DNA from 3 places in the Janthinobacterium sp. GW460-12-1-14-LB5 genome. Region 1 is predicted to be linked to each of the others. Evidence: predicted binding sites of a transcription regulator. Region 1 holds the regulator's gene; each other region holds the start of a gene.

Region 1 (3,255 bases):
GGCCGCTGGCGCCAGCGATGGCAATTTTCAGTTCAGTCATTTTATTCTCTTACAACAACTTATTTGGTGGGTTCGGCAGGCGCAGGTGCTGGCTCGGCGGCGGGCGCCGGCGCAACGTCAGGCTTGCTCACAGGAATGGCAGGGGCGGCATCGGCCGGCACGGGCACGGCGCTCGGCGCCACGGGCGATGGCACGGCGGCGGCAGGCACGTCGGCCTTGGCAACCTTGGCGAATGGCGACGGGCCGGCGATGCGGTCGATGTATTCTTTCTCGGTCGGCAAGTTGCCGCCTTCGAAACGTTCAACCTTGCCATCTTTGCCGAAGTACACGACCACGCGGCTGCTGGTGGTTTCGCCACTGCCCCGGGCCAGGCGGAATGGATAATCCCAGCGGTCGGCATGGAAGATATCGGTCAACAGCGAGGTGCCGAGGACGAAGCGCACCTGGTCGCGCGTCATGCCCACTTTCAGCTGGGCCAGCATTTCTTCGGAGACAAAGTTGCCTTGCTGAATGTCAGGACGATACGGCGAGAAAAACCACATGAATTTCTGCAGCGGCGTAATGGTGGTCGTCTGCGCGCCTTTTTCAGGAACGACTTCCTTGCCCTCTTTCTGGGTGATGGCTGGCTTTTCGCCCAGGATGCCACGGCTGGCGCAGCCAGACGCCATCAGCGCGACACAGACCATGCCTGCCACGACTGGTGCTCGAAATGAAATACGGTGCCAGAGAGATGGCAATACAGCCGGTGTTACGCGCATAAATGACCTCAATTGGATGAACAAAACGCCAGGAGTGACCGGCCCGCCAAAAAATGCATATTTTGGCACTCCCCGACAAAACGCTATATGATAAAGCACCTGACCCACATACGAGCAACAAACATGAGTAACAATCCTAGTGATCTCAAGGCAAGCGGCCTGAAAGCCACCCTGCCACGGCTGAAGATACTCGATATCTTCCAGAGTAGCCCGGTACGCCACCTGACCGCGGAAGACGTCTACAAGATTCTGCTGGCCGACAATATGGATGTCGGCTTGGCAACTGTCTACCGCGTCCTCACGCAATTCGAACAGGCAGGCTTGCTCAACCGCAACCATTTTGAAACCGGCAAGGCGATTTTCGAACTCAACGAAGGCTCCCACCACGACCACCTGGTGTGCCTGGACTGCGGCCGGGTCGAAGAATTCTTCGACGAAGAAATCGAAATCCGCCAGCAAAAAGTGGCCGAAGAGCGCGGCTTCAAGATCGCCGAACACGCCTTGGCGATCTACGGCAACTGCACCAAGACGGCTTGCCCGCACAAAACCGCCTGACGTCTGACACATTCCGCCGGCCGCTCCCACGGGGCGGCTTAGCTGCATCAATGCTGGCTGAGTGCGCTCGACAGTAATTTAGCGGTGATGTCGACAATCGGAATGACCCGCTCGTAAGCCATGCGGGTCGGTCCGATCACTCCCAGCGTTCCCACGATCTTGCCGTTGACTTCATACGGCGCCGTCACCACGCTCATTTCATCCATCGGCACCAGGTTCGATTCGCCGCCGATGAAAATCTGCACGCCCGTCGCCTTGCTCGACACGTCGAGCAACTGCATCAAGCCCGTTTTTTGCTCGAACATGTCGAACATCTGGCGCAGCGAATGCATATTCGATGACAGATCGCTCACGCTGAGCAAGTTGCGCTCGCCGGAAATGACCATGTCGTCGCTATGGTCGGCCATCGCTTCGCTGCCCGCCTCCACGGCCGCCTGCATCAGGCTGCCCATATCGTCGCGCAACTGGCGCAATTCGCCCTGCAGGCGCACGCGCACGGCGTCGAAGGACAGGCCGCCATAATTCTGGTTGATGTAATTGGCCGATTGCACCAGTTGCGCGGGCGTATAGTCGGCTTCCGTCAGCAACAACCGGTTCTGCACGTCGCCGCCCGGGGCGACGATGACGAGCAGGATGCGTTTTTCCGACAGGCGCAGGAATTCGATTTGCTGGAACACGGATTCGCGGCGCGGGCTGAGCACGACACCGGCAAACTGCGACAGCGACGACAGCATCTGCGCCGCGTTGGCGATGGTCTTTTGCGGTTGCGGCGTCTGCAGGCGCATGCGCGATTCCACCACGTGCTCGTCCAGGTGCCGGACGGTGAGCAAGGTATCGACAAAGATGCGGTAGCCGCGCGGCGTCGGGATGCGTCCGGCCGAGGTGTGCGGACTGGAGACATAACCAAGCTCTTCCAGGTCGGCCATGATGTTGCGGATCGTGGCCGGCGACAGGTCGAGGCCGGAAATTTTCGACAAGGCGCGCGAACCGACCGGCAGGCCGTCGGCGATATATCGCTCGACCAGGGCTTTCAGCAGTGTTTGGGCACGTGTATCGAGTTGCATGGTGTTTTAGGTAAGCAAATATTCTTTAGATAAGCATATTGTTAAGCAAGCGGCAACGAAAGCGGCCGAACGTGCGGCAACAGCGCCTATTATGCACGTTCGCCCGGCCAGCGGCGATCAATCTTCCAGTTGCCCCTGCAGCCACAGCAGCAATTCATCAAAGTTGGCGCAGATGGCGTCGGGCTGCACGCCGGCGGCCAGATGGGCGTCGCTGCCCTTGCGGTTCATCCAGACGGCACGCATGCCCGCCCCTTGCGCTCCCGTCACATCGAAATACAGGTCGTCGCCCACGTACACGGCTTCATGCGGCGCCACGCCCAGCGCGGCGCAGCCGGCCAGGAAGATGCTGGCGTCGGGCTTGGCCACGCCGAAATCGCTGGCGGCGATGGAGACTTTAAAATGCTGCGCCAAACCGATAATTTCAAGGTCCGCGTTGCCATTCGAGATCGAGCCGACCAGCATGCGCTGGCGCATCCAGGCCAGGCCAGGCAAGACGTCCTCATACGGCTGGACGCGGTTGCGCGCGGCCAGGAATTGCAGGATGGCCCCGTCGACCAGGGCGGCATCCTCGCCGGCTGCCTCGAAGGCGGCCAGCAGGCCGGCGCGGCGCAACTCGATCAGGTTGCCATGGAAATGCGGTTGCTCGTTGAGCATGGCCAGGCGGTGCTGGCGCAGCATCTCGCTGGAGAACTGCTGCGCCACCTTGGGCGCATGCGCGGCCAGCCAGTCGTGCAACAGGCTTTCGGCGGCGGCAATCACGGGCGCGATGGGCCACAAGGTATCGTCGAGGTCGAACAGGATGGCCTTGGGCGGCACGGCGGTTTTTACAGGGGCAAGGGACATGGGACTCACAATGGGATGCTGCGTCACGGTGCGCA
Region 2 (3,255 bases), on a different contig from region 1:
CCCGTTTCGTACGGGGTTTGTCCATTGCCGCGTCAAGACCGCTGGGCCTCACCGTCGCGTGCGGCGGCAACTTTTTAATGGCGTCGAGCAAACGCTTTTTTAGTGCATCCTTGGGCAGTCCGGGCACGGCCACGTTGAACTGCTCCGGTGACGTGCGCTTGAGCGCGGCGATGCGCGGTGCTCCTGCCGGCCGGCGGGTTTGCATCTCTGCGAGCCGAGCTTGTATCTCTTCCTCGGTTTTTGCCTGAAGAATCTCATTGAGATTGATGATTTTCTTGGTGGTATTCATATGATCACACCTTTTTCAGCCAGATACAGATGCAGTATATCCCAATGGGCACTCGCAGGCGCGAGGTCAAACTCGACCTGGCGTCCCCGTCCATGTCTGCGCCACCAGTCGACGCCTTCCGGCGTGCGCATCAAGTCGTGCAAGGTACGGGCCGAGCGCAGCGCAGGCGCGGTTTCACCGGCAAGCTGCGCGCGTTCGGCGGCGTCCAGGTCCGCCTGGAAGCCGGCCCTGGCCCACAGATACCAGCCGCTGAATTCATCGCCGACTTTCCCTGCCGCCAGAGCCTTGATTTTAGCGATACCCAGGCGTTGCGCTTCCCTTGCTTCGATCGCAAAACTTCGGATGGCGATGCCCAAGCCTCTGAACTCTTTCTTGATGACTAAAATATCGTTACTGACAAGCTGAAAGCCGTCCGCGCTTTGCTGTACCGTACGTTGCATCGTTTCAATAATATCGTCATGGGCAACTTCGATTTCAAGATCGCCGCCTGACGTGATGACGGGCAGCATGTAGCTGCCGTCGGGCGCTCCGGTCAGTTTTGCAAACGCGGCAGTATCGAGCACATGTCCATTTAACAAGAATTGACTTGGCGTGGTCTCGTGCAGGACACGTACTTGGCAATTAAATAATGCCGCGGTGAGTGCATCTCGCTTGCTCATCGTCACGCCCTTGAAGCCTAGCGTTCATAAAAAAAATGCCGCTTCGTGTGACGCAGCGGCATTTTGAGCTTCAGGCGGCAGGCGCCGCTCAGACATACGCCGCCAGGGCGCCCTTCATTTTTTTCAGCGCCGCCACTTCGATCTGGCGGATGCGCTCGGCCGATACGCCGAACTCTTCCGCCAGGGCGTGCAGGGTGGCGCCGGAACCATCGTCGTTGGCCAGCCAGCGCGCTTCGATGATGCGGCGCGAACGGGCGTCCAGCTTGGACAAGGCCGTTTCCAGCCCTTCCGATTGCAGGCGCGTCACTTGTTCCGCTTCCAGCACCTTGGTCGGTTCGCTTTGCTCCGACGACAGGTAGGCGATCGGCGAAAACTTGTCGTCTTCATCGTCGGTCGGCGATTCCAGGGCGATGTCGCGGCCGCTCAAGCGCGTTTCCATCTCGATCACTTCTTCGCGCTTCACGTCGAGCAGCTTGGCCAGCGCATCGATCTGTTTCGGCGTCATCGCGTCCAGGCCCGTCTTGTGGCTGCGCAGGTTGAAGAACAGCTTGCGCTGCGCCTTCGTCGTCGCGACCTTGACCAGGCGCCAGTTTTTCAGGATGTACTCATGCATCTCGGCTTTCACCCAGTGCATGGCGTACGACACCAGGCGCACGCCCTGGTCCGGATCGAAACGTTTCACGGCTTTCATCAAGCCGATATTGCCTTCCTGAATCAGGTCGGCGTGCGGCAAGCCATAGCCCAGATAGCCGCGGGCAATCGAGACCACCAGGCGCAGGTGCGACAGCACCAGCTCTTGCGCGGCGGCCAGGTCATTTTTTTCGCGCAGGCGTTTCGCCAGCGAAATTTCTTCGTCGTGGGTCAACATGGGCAGACGGTTCACGGCCGAAATATAGGCGTCAATATTGCCCAGATTGCCAGTGAACCCGAGGCCCAGCGCATTACTTTTGGTCGGAACCAATGCGGATGTTGCGGACATCATAGTCATGTTTTCTCCCTCGTAATCTTGCTTTGTTCCAGTTGGCCACGTCACACGACGTGGCCCGATTGTCTGTTCTGTTTTGCGTATTCGGTCTTGCACTTTGCAGACCGCGGCACCATCTTCATCTGGCGTCCATGGCGGTTCTGCTGTTGGTATGTCCCTATATTAGCACTCTCTGCCTGAGAGTGCCAATCGGCACATTTAATCGTCCTGATAGCCTAAATACTATGATGATTTAATGTTTGATAAATATGTCTGAACAGCGCTGCAGGCCGCTTTACGACAACATGGCTAGTCTACGGGCTCTGGCTGAAGCGAACCTTAAGAATACTTGCTAAATATCAAGATAACAGCAGATGGGGATGGCGAGGCGCATGGCGGCACCGCAGGCGCCGCCATGGAAGGGAAGGTCAGTTCAGGCGCGCCAGGTGGCGCTGCACGCAGAGGAAGGCGCCGATCAGACCGAGGCCGGCGCTGACGGCCAGCAAGCCGGCCATCGGCAGCGGCGCCAGCGGCACCAGCTGGAATTCGGACGCGTACAGGCGGGCAAACTCGGCAATCGCGGTATTGAGCGGCTGCAAGGCCAGCGCCACGGCGCCCAGCGCCAGCGCCCCCGCGCACAGGCCCAGCAGGGCGCCTGTGTAATAGAAGGGGCGGTGGATGAAGGTGTCGGTCGCGCCGATCAGTTTCGAGATGCTGATTTCATCGCGCTGCTGCATCACCTGCAGGCGGATGGTATTGAAGACCACGGCGATGACGGCCACGCCCAGGGTGATGGCCAGCAGCAGCAGCACCAGGCGCAGCACGCCCAGCAGGGCCGCCAGGCGCTTGACCCAGGCCGAATCGACTTGCGCCGATTCCACGCCGGGCAGATGGCGCAGCTGTTCCGCCACGGCATCGACATCCTGCGCCTCGCTGGCGCTGCTGAAGGCGTCGAGTTTCAGCACATAGCTGTCGGGCAAGGGATTGTCGCCCAGGGTGCTCAGCACGTCGGCCAGGCCGTTCTTGTTTTTCAGCGTGTCGAGCGCCTGTTCGCGCGGGATGAAGACGATCTTCGCCTTTTGCTCGCCGACGATCTTGCGCATGGCGCTGGCCAGGGCCACGGCTTGCTCGCGCGGCGTGTCGATCTTCAGGAAGACGCTGATTTCCGGGTCGACGGACATCTGTTCCGACATGGGGCGCACGTTGTCGAGCATGGTCAAGCCGGCGAACGGCAGCGACAGGGCGATAGCGACGACGAGCACGTTCAACAGGAAGCCGCCCGGCGACTTGCGCAAGTGAATCAGCGCCGAACCGAGCGCGAAGCGGTGTTGGCGGAACCAGCC
Region 3 (3,255 bases), on a different contig from region 1:
CTCTCGGGGCTGCCGGGCAGGCGCTGGCAGCTTTTGGTCTGCCAGTCCAGTCCCGGCGTATGCGGCCAGTCGCGCCGTCGCCTGCGCGACCGGCCGCCGGACATTACATCATGCCGTCCATGCCGCCCATGCCGCCCATACCACCCATGCCGCCGCCCATGCCGCCGGCTGCCTTGTCGTCAGCGATTTCGCAGACCATGCAGTCGGTCGTCAGCATCAGCGAAGCGATCGAAGCGGCGTTTTGCAGCGCCGAACGGGTCACTTTAGCTGGGTCCAGGACGCCCATTTCCACCATGTCGCCATACGTGCCGTTGGCAGCGTTGTAGCCGTAGTTGCCCGAGCCAGCCAGTACGGCTGCCACGACGACCGAAGCTTCTTCGCCGGCGTTTTGCACGATCATGCGCAGTGGCTCTTCCATTGCGCGCAGGACGATCTTGATACCAGCGTCTTGATCAGGATTGTCGCCCTTGACCGTGATGTTGGCGCGTGCGCGCAGCAGGGCTACGCCGCCGCCTGGCACGATGCCTTCTTCCACGGCAGCGCGGGTGGCGTGCAGTGCATCTTCAACGCGGGCTTTTTTCTCTTTCATTTCGACTTCGGTGGCTGCGCCAACCTTGATCACGGCAACGCCGCCAGCCAGTTTGGCCACGCGCTCTTGCAGTTTTTCACGGTCGTAGTCCGAGGTCGCTTCTTCGATCTGTACGCGCACTTGTTTCACGCGTGCTTCGATCGAGGCAGCTTCGCCGGCGCCATCGATGACGATGGTGTTTTCCTTGCCCACTTCGATGCGTTTCGCCTGGCCCAGTTCGGCCAGGGTCACTTTTTCCAGGGTCAGGCCGACTTCTTCAGCGATGACCTGGCCGCCGGTCAGGACAGCGATGTCTTCCAGCATGGCTTTGCGGCGGTCGCCGAAGCCAGGTGCTTTCACTGCGCAGGTTTTCAGGATGCCGCGGATGTTGTTCACAACCAGGGTAGCCAGCGCTTCGCCTTCGATGTCTTCCGCGATGATCAGCAGTGGACGGCCAGCTTTGGCGACTTGTTCCAGTACCGGCAGCAGGTCACGGATGTTCGAGATTTTCTTGTCGCACAGCAGGACGAATGGGCTGTCCAGGACGGCAACTTGTTTCTCTGGGTTGTTGATGAAGTATGGCGACAGGTAGCCGCGGTCGAACTGCATGCCTTCAACGATGTCCAGCTCGTCGTTCAGCGACTTGCCGTCTTCTACGGTGATGACGCCTTCTTTGCCGACTTTTTCCATCGCTTCAGCGATACGCTCGCCGATCGAGTAGTCCGAGTTGGCCGAGATCGCGCCAACCTGGGCGATTTCCTTGGTCGTGGTGCAAGGACGGGCGATTTTCGCCAGTTCTTCGACGGTCGCTGCAACAGCTTTGTCGATACCGCGCTTCAGGTCCATCGGGTTCATGCCGGCGGCAACGAACTTCATGCCTTCGCGCACGATGGCTTGTGCCAGCACGGTGGCGGTGGTGGTGCCGTCGCCGGCGTTGTCGCTGGTGCGGGAAGCAACTTCCTTGACCATTTGCGCGCCCATGTTCATGAGCTTGTCTTTGAGTTCAACTTCTTTCGCTACCGAAACACCATCCTTGGTGACGGTAGGGGCGCCGAACGAGCGCTCCAGGACCACGTTGCGGCCTTTCGGGCCCAGCGTTACTTTGACTGCGTTGGCGAGGATGTTGACGCCTTCGACCATCTTGGCGCGCGCTGCGTCGCCGAATACTACTTCTTTAGCTGCCATGTTCAATTCTCCTGAGTTTCGGGATGTATCTGTCTACAACGTGGAAACAATTACTTGACGACGATCGCCATGATGTCTTCTTCGCGCATGACCAGCAGCTCATCGCCGTCAACTTTGACGGTTTGGCCGGCGTACTTGCCGAACAGGACGCGGTCGCCCACTTTGACATCCAGAGGACGGACTTTGCCGTCGTCGAGAATCTTGCCATTGCCTACGGCAAGGACTTCGCCTTGATCCGGTTTTTCAGCAGCTGCATCAGGAATGATGAGGCCGGACGCAGTCTTGGTTTCCTGGTCGAGGCGTTTGACGATGACGCGATCGTTCAATGGGCGCAGATTCATACAAAACTCCTTAAAGTTCAATGGATAAGTGTTGCTAAATGAATACATGCCTGGCACAGCGCCAGGCGTGCTTTCAGTGACCGCCGTTGAAAGCAGCCCGCAACGGTCAAGCAAACCCCATGTCATCCTGTCCTTGCCTGTCTCCGGCAGTGGTGCATCGCGGCGTCGCCCGCCGCGTAGCGTTCCCTGCAGTGGTCTGGCAAGCACCATCAGTCCTGAGGATTGCTACGAAAGAGTTTGTTAGCACTCTCTACTAACGAGTGCTAATTATAGGGACGGTAGGGGGCTTATTCAAGGGCTTATTCTCCGGGAAGATATGCATAGACGTTCTGTGCAGCCTGCATTTACGCAGGGTTTGCGCAAACGCAAGCCTTGTTCCCGGGCGTCAGCAACAGGCGCGACTCTAGCATGGCCGCCAGGGGAGGGGCGTTCCTTTACGCACAGGAAACAGAGTTTTGCTATGGAATTTGATAAGATGATTGCAATTGCATATCAATATCCCTCTTCGCGCCAGAAAGCACGCCATGCCATTGACTTATTCCCGTCCCGCCCTGCGCCTGCTCGGTGCCGCCCTCGTCGGCCTCGCCTGCCTGGGCAATGCCGCCGCGCAAACGCCCACCATTCTCGACGAGATCACCGTGGCCACCCTGACGCCGCTGGAAAAGGACATGCTGCTCAACGAGCTGTTCAATGACCTCAACAAGGATGACGACGACCAGGAAGCGCACGTGTGGGACAACGGCGGCGACCGTGGCGCGCTGGTGAAAGTCACGTATAACTTCAGCAACTCCGGCATGACGGAACACAGCCTGAAGGCGCACGTCTGCCGCGACCTGAAATTCGTCGTCACGGCGGGCGACAAGTCGCAAGACCTGAGCCGCCGCACCTGTTCGCAGAACAGCGGACGCTGGGATGTGCAGGGCAAGGACCCGGCGCCCGTCGCGTATCCGCCTTTCCTGTCCGACGTCACCATCGCCAGGCTGAATGCGAAGGAACAGAAATCCTTGCTGACGGCCGCCGTGCGTACCTTGAAAGATGAAGAGGATGGCAAGACGCGCCAGTGGAGCAACAAAGGCTTGGGCAATGCGGCGCCGCTGGCAGTGCGCCTGACGCCCTCGGGGACGGACGCCAAACCTGGCAGCTACCACCGTACTTGCCGCG

The links. Region 1 encodes HrcA, which represses chaperone genes, less so after heat shock. Its sites were predicted from a motif close to TTAGCACTCNNNNNNNNNGAGTGCTAA; they were not measured.
Region 2: the regulator HrcA is predicted to act here: its motif matches at 2,096-2,122, upstream of rpoH (RNA polymerase sigma factor RpoH).
Region 3: the regulator HrcA is predicted to act here: its motif matches at 2,335-2,361, upstream of groES (co-chaperone GroES).

Annotation. Positions count from the first base shown of each region.
Region 1 is NZ_JBWKYD010000017.1:39,062-42,316, forward strand. Features, by position in the region: gene dapB (4-hydroxy-tetrahydrodipicolinate reductase) at 1-40, opposite strand, end outside; gene AC07X6_RS18210 (outer membrane protein assembly factor BamE) at 60-686, opposite strand; gene fur (ferric iron uptake transcriptional regulator) at 882-1,313, shown strand; gene hrcA (heat-inducible transcriptional repressor HrcA) at 1,361-2,377, opposite strand; gene AC07X6_RS18225 (HAD family hydrolase) at 2,495-3,220, opposite strand.
Region 2 is NZ_JBWKYD010000006.1:66,288-69,542, reverse strand. Features, by position in the region: gene AC07X6_RS07585 (hypothetical protein) at 1-289, opposite strand, end outside; gene AC07X6_RS07580 (hypothetical protein) at 286-948, opposite strand; gene rpoH (RNA polymerase sigma factor RpoH) at 1,037-1,930, opposite strand; gene ftsX (permease-like cell division protein FtsX) at 2,341-3,255, opposite strand, start outside.
Region 3 is NZ_JBWKYD010000028.1:6,539-9,793, forward strand. Features, by position in the region: gene groL (chaperonin GroEL) at 104-1,753, opposite strand; gene groES (co-chaperone GroES) at 1,804-2,094, opposite strand; gene AC07X6_RS23955 (hypothetical protein) at 2,619-3,255, shown strand, end outside.